DNA from 2 places in the Microbacterium sp. CFBP9034 genome. Region 1 is predicted to be linked to the other one. Evidence: predicted binding sites of a transcription regulator. Region 1 holds the regulator's gene; the other holds the start of a gene.
The links. Region 1 encodes HspR, which represses chaperone genes until heat shock. Its sites were predicted from a motif close to AAGTTGAGTCNNNNNGACTCAACTT; they were not measured.

Region 1 (5,232 bases):
AGTACCTCGGCGACACGGTGACGGATGCCGTCATCACCGTCCCCGCGTACTTCAACGACGCCGAGCGTCAGGCCACCAAGGAGGCCGGTGAGATCGCGGGCCTCAACGTGCTCCGCATCATCAACGAGCCCACCGCCGCGGCGCTCGCCTACGGCCTCGACAAGGGCAAGGAGGACGAGCTCATCCTCGTCTTCGACCTCGGTGGCGGCACGTTCGACGTCTCGCTGCTCGAGGTGGGCAAGGACGACGACTTCTCGACCATCCAGGTGCGCTCGACCGCCGGCGACAACCGCCTCGGCGGCGACGACTGGGACCAGCGCCTCGTCGACTACTTCATCAAGCAGTTCAAGGACACCACCGGCGTCGACGTCTCCGGCGACAAGATCGCGCTGCAGCGCCTCAAGGAGGCGGCGGAGCAGGCCAAGAAGGAGCTCTCCTCCTCGACCAGCACCAGCGTGAACCTGCCGTACCTCTCGCTGACCGACTCGGGCCCCGTGTCGCTGAGCGAAACCATCACGCGCGCCAAGTTCGAGGACCTCACCAAGGACCTGCTCGACCGCACCAAGAAGCCCTTCGAGGACGTCATCCGCGAGGCCGGCATCAAGGTCGCCGACATCGACCACGTCGTGCTCGTCGGCGGATCGACCCGCATGCCCGCCGTGAGCGAGCTCGTCAAGCAGGAGGCCGGCAAGGAGGCGAACAAGGGCGTCAACCCCGATGAGGTCGTCGCCGTGGGCGCCGCGCTCCAGGCGGGCGTCCTCAAGGGCGAGCGCAAGGACGTGCTGCTGATCGACGTCACCCCCCTCAGCCTCGGCATCGAGACCAAGGGCGGCATCATGACGAAGCTCATCGAGCGCAACACCGCCATCCCGACCAAGCGCAGCGAGACCTTCACGACCGCCGACGACAACCAGCCGTCGGTCGCGATCCAGGTCTTCCAGGGCGAGCGCGAGTTCACCCGCGACAACAAGCCGCTCGGCACCTTCGAGCTGACCGGCATCGCCCCGGCGCCCCGCGGCATCCCGCAGGTCGAGGTCACCTTCGACCTGGACGCGAACGGCATCGTGCACGTCTCCGCGAAGGACAAGGGCACCGGCAAGGAGCAGTCGATGACCATCACGGGCGGCTCGTCGCTGCCCAAGGAGGACATCGAGCGGATGGTGCGCGAGGCCGAGGAGAACGCCGCGGACGACAAGAAGCGCCGCGAGTCCGCCGAGACCCGCAACCAGGCCGAGACGCTCTCGTACTCGATCGAGAAGCTCATCAAGGAGAACGACGACAAGCTGCCCGCCGACGTCAAGACCGACGTGCAGGCCGATGTCGACGCCCTCAAGACGGCGCTCGCCGGCGAGGACGACGACGCGGTGAAGACCGCGTTCGACAAGCTGAACCAGAGCCAGGGCAAGCTGGGCGAGGCCATCTACGCGTCCAGTCAGGCCCAGCAGTCGGCTCCCGACGCATCGGGTGAGCCGGCCGCCGAGGGCGCCGGCCAGGCCGACGGGTCGACCGGCTCCGATGAGGATGTCGTCGACGCCGAGGTCATCGACGACGAGGACGAGAAGAAGGCCTGATGACTGACAAGGACTTCGAGAACGAGGTCCCCGCCGGTGAGGGCCCGGAAGCGCAGGCTTCCGGGTCCGACCCGCAGGTGGACCCCGCCACGGCTGACGCCGAAGCCGAGGAGCTGACCGTCGACGACATCCTGGGCGCCCAGCAGAACGCGGATGCCGCGGCCGAGGACGCGGTGATCGCCGACCTCGAATCCGCTCTGCTGAACGACCTCAAGCGTCTGCAGGCCGAGTACGCGAACTACCGTCGCCGCACCGAGGAGCAGCGCGAGATCGAGGTCGAGCGCGCCCAGGGCGCGGTCGCCCGCGGGCTGCTGCCGGTGCTCGACGACGTGGACCGTGCCGAGAAGCACGGCGACCTCGAGGAGGGCACCCCGTTCGCGGCGATCGCCGAGAAGCTGCGCGGCGTCGCCGAGCGCATGGGTCTGTCGACCTACGGCGAGGCCGGCGAGCTCTTCGACCCGCAGCAGCACGAGGCCATCTTCCAGGCTCCGACACCCGGCGTGGAGGCCCCGACGATCCTCGAGGTCGTCGAGATCGGCTACCGCCTCGGCTCGGTCGAGCTCCGCCCGGCGAAGGTCGTCGTCGCGGTCCCGGTCGAGTAGGCCGGAGGGCATCGATGGCCAGTCAGGACTGGTTCGACAAGGACTTCTACAAGATCCTCGGCGTCTCCAAGGACGTCGCCGACGCCGACTTGAAGAAGACCTATCGCAAGCTCGCGCGCACCTATCACCCCGACTCCAACCAGGGCGATGCCGCTGCGGAGGCGAAGTTCAAGGAGATCAGCGAGGCCTACTCGGTGCTCTCCGACCCGGAGCAGCGCAAGGAGTACGACCAGATCCGGGCGATGGGTTCTGGCGCCCGCTTCACGGCGGGCGGCCAGGGCGGCAACGGGGGCTTCGAAGACGTCTTCAGCATGTTCAACCAGGGCCGCGGCGGGAGCGGCGGCCGGTATCAGAGCGAGGACTTCGACGACATCTTCGCGATGTTCAACCAGCAGCAGGGCGGCGCGGGCTTCGGCACCGGCCGGTTCGGCCAGTCCACGGGCGGCTACCGCGGATACGGCGGACCCACGCGCGGCGCGGACGTCACCGCCCGCACCACGATCGACTTCGTCACCGCCACCAAGGGCGAGACGATCACGCTGCAGGGCGAGGACGGCCGTCCGTTCAAGGTGAAGATCCCCGCGGGCGTCTCGGACGGGCAGAAGATCCGCCTCCGGGGTCGTGGGCGCCCGTCGCCCGACGGCGGTGAGCCCGGCGACGTCGTGGTGCAGGTCGCGGTGCGGCCGCATCCCGTGTTCGCCCGCGACGGCCTCAACCTGCGCGTGACCATCCCGGTCACCTTCACCGAGGCGGCGCTGGGCGCGACCATCGAGGTCCCGACGCTGGGCGGCGACCCCGTCAAGCTGCGCGTCGCTCCGGGAACGCCCTCCGGTCGCGTGCTGCGTGTCAAGGGACGCGGCGTGCAGACCCAGAAGGGCACGGGCGACCTCCTCGCCGAGGTGCAGGTCGCGGTGCCGTCGCACCTCGACGACGCCGCCCGCGAAGCGCTCGAGCGGTACCACGAGCTCGAGCCCAAGGAGAATCCGCGGGCCGACCTGATGTCGAAGGCCCGCGGCTGAGAGGATCGGTCGTTGAGCGAGCGAGGAACGAGCGAGACGAAACGCGTCGAGCCGACGAGTGACGCCGGTTCCCGGCGTTTCGTCGGGTCCCCACGTCCCCTCCACGAATCGCTGGCGCGATTCGCGGAGCCTCCGGCCGCGTGGGCCCCGCGCTCGCTCAACGACCGAGCTGCGAGGTGAGGCAATGAGCGCGGACGAGATAGACGACGATGCGCCGATCTTCGCGATCGCCGTCGCCGCCCAATTGTCGGGGATGCACCCGCAGACCCTGCGGCAGTACGACCGCCTGGGGCTCGTGGTGCCGGACCGCACCCCGGGCGGATCCCGGCGGTACTCGATCCGCCACGTGGCGCAGCTGCGAGAAGTGGCCCGCATGTCGGCGGAGGGGATCGGCCTTCCGGCGATCGTCCGCATCCTCGAGCTCGAGGAGCGGGTGCGCGAGCTGCACGGCCGCGTGCGCGACCTCGAGGAGCGCGTGCGCACCGAGCTCGAGCGCCGTCCGGGAGCCCGCGTCTTCGCCGCCGGCGCCACAGGTTCCGTCGTCACCCTCCGCCACGGCACGCGGGTCCGACGGGCCACCGAGCTCGTCGTGTGGCGGCCCCGACCGCAGATCGACCGGAGTGCCCCGCCGACGGATGCCGAGGCGCCCGAATCCGAGCCCGCGTAGTCGGATCATCCTCGCGGTGCGCCGCTGAGCGCATCGGATCGAACGGGAGACCAGACATGGGACGCATCGTCGTGCTGGGGAGCGCCAACATGGATCTGGTGGTGAGGCAGCCGCGCCGCGCGCGGGCCGGCGAGACCATGTTCGGCACCGCGTTCGCCACAGGCCCCGGCGGCAAGGGGCTCAACCAGGCGGTCGCCGCGGCGCGTGCCGGGGCATCCGTCGCCTTCATCGGCGCCGTGGGAGCGGACGACTTCGGCGTCGCACTACGGTCGTTTCTCCAGGCCGAGGGCGTGGATGTCTCGCGCCTCCCGATCACCGACCACTCGACGGGTATCGCGCAGATCACGGTGACCGACGACGGCGAGAACTCCATCGTCGTCGTGCCGGGGGCCAACGATCGCTCGCTGCTCGACGCGGGCGACCGCGACGCGATCGCGGGCGCTTCGCACCTGGTCGTCCAGCTGGAGCGACCGGCCTCCCTGCTCGTCGAGGCGATGGCGTTCGCCCGATCGCACGCGGTCACGACGGTCCTCACTCCCGCGCCGGTCTCCGACGGCATCGATGCGCTCGTCGAACTGGCCGACATCCTGATCCCGAACGAGGGCGAGGCGGCGCAGCTGTCGGGCGAGATGGATGCCGAGGCCGCCGCCCGTGCGCTGAGCCTGATCGCGACGACGGTGGTCGTCACCCTCGGCGCCCGCGGCGCGATCGTGGCTCGCCACGGTGAGCTCGTCGCGCGGGTGGATGCGCACGACGTCGCACCCGTCGACACGACCGCGGCCGGCGACACCTTCACCGGAGTGCTCGTCGCACGCCTCGCGGACGGCATACCGCTCGAATCCGCGCTGCAGGCCGCGTCCGCCGCGGCCGCGATCTCGGTCACCCGTCGCGGTGCCGCCGAGTCCATGCCGTTCGCCGGCGAAATCGACGAGCGACTCGCTTCCGCGGCCACTCCGTCGCCGAACTGAGTCCCGTCTCGCTGCCGGGCGGGCCGGAGGGGCCGTGACGTCCCGACGTCAGGCGCCTTCCCGCCGTCGCACGAGCAGCGCCGCGCCGAGCATGATCAGCGCGATCGCACCGATCGGCACGACCGGCGCGATCGCACCGCCACCGGTCGCCGGCAGGTCGCCGCCGCCGCTGCTGTTGGCGATGTTGTTCAGCTCGAGCGAGATCGTGGTGTCGGCGGTCACGTTCGTCGGCACGAGGTAGCGTCCCGGTTCGTCGAGTGTCAGCGGGACGCCGCCGGAGGTCCAGACGGGCGTGCCCCAGACGACTCCGGGCACGACCGGGAGGGTCGGCTCGCTCACCTCGACGATCGAACCGACCGGGAAGTCGGCCGAGACCAGGACCTCGCCCGCCCGGAACTCCGCCCA
Region 2 (5,232 bases), on a different contig from region 1:
GCGTAAGGGAGAAACCATGACTCAGCTCGAACCCACCCGAGCCGCTCGCCAGGCCGTGCCGAAGACGATGCGCGCCGCCGTCGCGCGACGGTTCGGGGCGCCGGAGGTCGTGGAGCTCCGCGTGGTGCCGACGCCGGTGCCTGCGCCGGGAGAGGTGCTCGTGCGGCTGAGCGCGTCGACCGTGAGCATCGCCGACCATCGCATCCGCGCCGCCGACCTGCCGCGCGGCCTCGGATTCCTGCGGATCGTGGCGCTCGGAGCATTCCGGCCGCGCAAGCCCGCGCTCGGCATGGAAGGCGCCGGGGTCGTCGCGGCGGTCGGCGACGACGTCACGGGGTTCGCGGTCGGAGACGAGGTCGTCTTCCTCCGCGGTTCGCGCATGGGCTGCCACGCAGAGTACGTCACCATGCGCGCGACGGATGCTGTCGCCCGCGCGCCGCACGGGCTCTCGCTCGAGGATGCCGCCGCCCTCCTGTTCGGCGGGTACACCGCGATCTCGTTCCTGGACCAGGTCGAGCTCGGCCCGGGGACCGAGGTGCTCGTGAACGGGGCATCCGGCGCCGTCGGGACCTCGGCCGTCCAGCTCGCGGTGCACGCCGGCGCACGCGTGACCGCCGTCACGAGCGGCCGCAATGCCGACCTCGTGCGCTCGCTCGGCGCCGCGCGCGTGATCGATTACGAGAAGGAGGACTTCGCCGCCGGCGAGCAGCGCTGGGACGTGATCGTCGAGTGCGTCGGCAACGCCCCCTTCACTCGCGTGGAGCGTGTGCTTAACCCGGGAGGGGCGCTCCTCCTCGTCATCGCGGACGGTCCGGCGATGCTGCGCGAGAAGGGCCAGTCCCGTCGGTCGGGTCGGCTCGTGACCCACACCGGCGTGACGTTCGGCGCCGCGGTCATCCAGCGGCTCGTCGCGCTCGCCGAGGCCGGCGCGGTGCGGCCGGTCGTCGACCGCACGTTCGCGCTCGACGACATCGTCGCGGCCCACCGGTACGTCGACACCGGGCGCAAGCGCGGCGCCGTCGTGGTGCGCATCCCCTGAGACGTCACCACCCGGTCGTCAGCACCAGGTCGAGCGCCTCGACGAGTGCGTCCGCGCTCTCGCGGGAGAAGCACATCGGCGGCTTGATCTTCAGGACGTTCTGGTGGTCGCCGGTGGGCTGGGCGATCACGCCTCGCTCGCGCAGCCGGGCGCAGATCGCCGCCGTCTCGGCCGTCGCCGGCTCCCAGGTGCTCCGGTCGCGCACGAACTCCGGCCCCAGGTAGAACCCGCTGCCGTGCACGGCGGCGAGGAGCGGATGCCGCTGCCCGAGCTGCTGGAGACGGTCGCGCAGGTAGCCGCCGACTTCCCGCGCGTTCTGCTGCAGCCCCTCGTCGCGGATGATGTCGAGCACGGTGAGCCCGACGACGCTCGAGACCGGGCTGCCGCCGGCCGAGGAGAAGAAGTAGCCGCCTTCGCGATAGCGCTCGGCGATCTCCCGCGTCGTGATCACCGCCCCCAGGGGATGGCCGTTGCCGATCGCCTTGGCGATCGTGACGACGTCGGGAACGACCCGCTGCTGCTCGAAGCCCCAGAACCACTCGCCCAGCCGGCCGTAGCCCACCTGCACCTCGTCGGCGACGGCGAGACCGCCCTGCGCGCGCACCGCGTCGTAGATCGCGGCGAGGTAGCCGTCGGGGAGGGGGATGCCGCCGGCGTTGCCGAACACCGTCTCGGCGACGAACGCCCCCACCGGCGTCCCCGCGGCAGCGAGGCGCTCGATCTCGGCGACCGCACCCTCGGCGTACCGCGCGGGCGCCGTGCCGCGCGGACCGTAGGGAGCGGGCACGGTGTGCACCCACTCGGGACGCGTGTCGAGCGCGGTCGGATTGTCGGCGACCGAGGTCGAGACCGCATCGGTGAGATAGGTCCACCCGTGGTAGCCCTCGCGCACCGCGAGCACGTCGCGGCGCCCCGACCACGCCTGGCCCAGGCGCAGCGCGAGGTCGACGGCTTCCGACCCGCTGTTGACGAGGAACACCGTGTCGAGCGGGTCGGGGACGAGTTCCGCCAGCCGCTCCGAGAACTCCACGACCGAGGCGTAGTGGAAGCGTGAGTTGGTGTTGAGCAGCCGCCACTGCCCGGCGACGGCGTCGACGAGGCGCGGGTGCGCGTGCCCGACGGAGGTGACGTTGTTGAGCGTGTCGAGGTACACGCGCCCCTCGGCGTCGACGAGGTGCTCGCGCCACCCCCGCACCATGATCGGCGGATCGTCGAAGTAGTGCTCCTGCACGTCGGCGAACACCGCGTCCCGGCGCGAGAGGAGGGCGGCCGCGTCGACGGAGGGGCGAGCGAGCGGATGCCCCGGCACGAGCGATCCCGGATCTGCGACGACGCTGCGCCACGCACGGGCGAGACCGGGCGTCGTGAAAGGCGGCGGGTCGATCCCCGCCTGGGCGACCTGCACCCACAGCGCCCGATCGGCCTCGCCGAGAAGCTCGCCCGGCTCGACCGCCGTGCCGGGGGAGAGAGCGGACCGCACGCCGTCGAGCCGCAGATCGACCTGGCCGGCGCGGAGCCGCACGCCGGTCTCGGTCACCTCGACGATGCCCGGCCACGGCGCGGCGACGGGCTGCGGCTCGGCGAAGCGCAGCTCGACGCCCAGGGCGACGTTGTACGGCTCGTCGGGGTCGTGCAGCCGTGAGCGCGTGAGCCGGGGCTCGCCGAACGGCGCCGCGGCGGCGCGGGCGGGGCCGAGGCATCCGCTCATCACGTCTTCCTCCGCGGAGGCCTCCAGCCACCGCCCGTCGTGCAGTGCGGGACTCGACGGGGAGAGGTCGGTGGTCGTGACGTCGGCGGCGGCGAGCCAGGGGAGCAGCAGCGACCCCGCCGGAACGGTGAGCGGAGGAGTCGCCATGCCGATCGCAGCACGCACCAGGGCGGTCGCGACGGGAAGCGGGACCGACACGGCCTGCCCGAAGATCGCCCGCTCGCTCACCAGGTTGCCCGCCGCGTACGCGTTGGCGGCATCGGTCGCGAGCACGTGGTGGGCGCTCGCGACCAGCGTGGCGCCCCGCACCACCACGAGCGGCCAGAGTACCCGCGCCTCGGCCTCGGAGAGCGGACGCACCGCGTGGTACGCCGCGACGGCGCGCATCGCCGCGGGCAGATTTATCCCGTCGTGGTGCAGCAGGGAGGAGACGGTGATCGCGAGCTCGCCGACCGCCCAGGTGCGGTTGAGGTCGCCGAGGTCGATCACGCCGTCGGGCACCCGTGTCACCGGGTCGGCGGTGACGACGTTGTCGTCGGTCAGGTCGCCGTGGATGAACTGCACGGGAAGCTCCCCGGCGATGTCCTCGACGACGGTCCACGCGGATGCCGCGGCCTCCGCCAGCCGGGCGCGCACCGCCGGATCGGCGACGAAGGGGAGGAGCTCCTCCAGCACAGCGGGTGCATGGCGCAGATCCCACTGGTGCACGCGCTCGGCGGCCGGAACGTCGAGATCGTCCAGAGCGAGGGCCACGCGGCCGGCGAGCGCGCCCAGTTCGGCGACCACTGCGGGGGAGAGGTAGCCCGACAGCGTCTCACCCTCGAGGAACTCGAGCACGCGCGCCTGCATCGTGACTCCCGCGACGACGACGGAGCAGGCCGTCGTGCCGTCCTGGGAGATCGCCCGCGGCGCGCGGGCTCCGGCACGATCGGCGATCGCGGCGGCGGCGGCGGACTGCGCCTCGAGCTCGGCGGCGGTGACGCTGGGGTTCGCGATCTTGAGAAGCAGCGGGGGAGCGCCTGCCCGCTCGAGGAGGAAGTTGCGGTCCTGGTGGCTGCCGAGCGCGCTCGCGGTCGACCGGATGCCCCACTCCTCTAGGACGATCCGCGCCGCGGTGCTCTCGTCGATCTCGGGCGGCGCGGGCTGCACCCGCGGCGACGTCGCCGCGTGGTCGTCGCCGTGCGTCGGGTCGGTCATCGCGGGCTCCTTCGTCGCTGCTGCGATGAGGCTACTCGCGTCGCCTCCCGGGAATAGGTTCCGTCCCGGTGGGTTGAACTTGATACGCATCTACTCAAGTTTCAGGAGAGACGGAATGCCCGAAGACTTCACCCCCTCTGCGGACGCCGACGACAGCGGCTCGTTCGACGAGTTCCTCGCGCGCTACCTGGCCAGGGAGCGTTCACGCGCCGAACGGTCGATCGACCTCAGCCGCTTCCTCGGCGCGCGCACCCAGGAGCTGCTCCAGCGCGCCGGCCGCTTCGCCCTCGAGCGCGGCCAGCGAGAGCTCGACGCCCTGCACGTGCTGCGCATCCTCGCCGACGAGGCGCCCGCCCGTGACGCGGTCGAGCACATCGGGGCCGACCCCACCGCGATCGTCCGCGCCGCCGAGCAGCGCCTTCCGGCGGCCTCCGCCGCGGCCGACATCGATGGCGCGGTCATCACGCCGTCGGTGCAGCGCGCGCTGTTCCACGCCTTCCAGGTCGCGCGTTCGTCCGGCTCGACCTACGTCGATCCCGAGCACCTCTTCTTCGCCCTCGTGCTCGCCCAGGACACTCCGGCCGGCCAGGTGCTGGCGCGGGCCGGTGTGACCGCCGAAGCCCTCACCCAGGGATTGCGTGACACGGTCACGTCCGGCGGCGAGCCGACGCCTGCGGACGAGACGGATGCCTCGGCATCCGCCACCCCGCTCCTCGACACGTACGGCACCGACCTGACGGCGCTCGCCGTGGCCGGCGAGCTCGATCCTGTGATCGGGCGCGCCGAGGAGATCGAGCAGACCATCGAGATCCTCAGCCGGCGCACCAAGAACAACCCGGTGCTCGTCGGCGAGGCCGGCGTCGGCAAGACCGCGATCGTCGAGGGCCTCGCGCAGGCGATCGTCGACGGCGGCGTGCCCGAGCAGCTGCTCGGCCGGCGCGTCGTGGCGCTCGACCTCCCCGCGATGCTGGCCGGCACCCGGTACCGCGGCGACTTCGAGGAGCGCCTCACGAAGACGATGGACGAGATCGCCGCGCACAAGGGCGAGCTCATCGTGTTCATCGACGAGGTGCACACGGTCGTGGGTGCCGGGGGAGCGGGCGACGGCGGCATGGACGCCGGCAACATCCTCAAGCCCCGCCTGGCGCGGGGCGACCTGCACCTCGTGGGCGCCACGACCCTCAAGGAGTACCGCGTCGTCGAGAAGGACCCGGCGCTCGAGCGCCGCTTCCAGCCGGTCAAGGTCGGCGAGCCCACGGTCGAGGACGCGGTGCTCATCCTGCGCGGT

Region 2: SOM19_RS15885 (ATP-dependent Clp protease ATP-binding subunit) is a predicted target of HspR. The motif match lies at 4,021-4,045, and genes of this name have one in related genera.

The regions. Positions count from the first base shown of each region.
Region 1 is NZ_JAXCWC010000001.1:403,314-408,545, forward strand. Features, by position in the region: gene dnaK (molecular chaperone DnaK) at 1-1,571, shown strand, start outside; gene SOM19_RS01785 (nucleotide exchange factor GrpE) at 1,571-2,173, shown strand; gene SOM19_RS01790 (DnaJ C-terminal domain-containing protein) at 2,188-3,192, shown strand; gene SOM19_RS01795 (heat shock protein transcriptional repressor HspR) at 3,377-3,859, shown strand; gene SOM19_RS01800 (ribokinase) at 3,916-4,827, shown strand; gene SOM19_RS01805 (DUF5979 domain-containing protein) at 4,876-5,232, opposite strand, start outside.
Region 2 is NZ_JAXCWC010000002.1:978,262-983,493, forward strand. Features, by position in the region: gene SOM19_RS15875 (NAD(P)-dependent alcohol dehydrogenase) at 17-1,039, shown strand; gene SOM19_RS15880 (aminotransferase) at 1,044-3,944, opposite strand; gene SOM19_RS15885 (ATP-dependent Clp protease ATP-binding subunit) at 4,060-5,232, shown strand, end outside.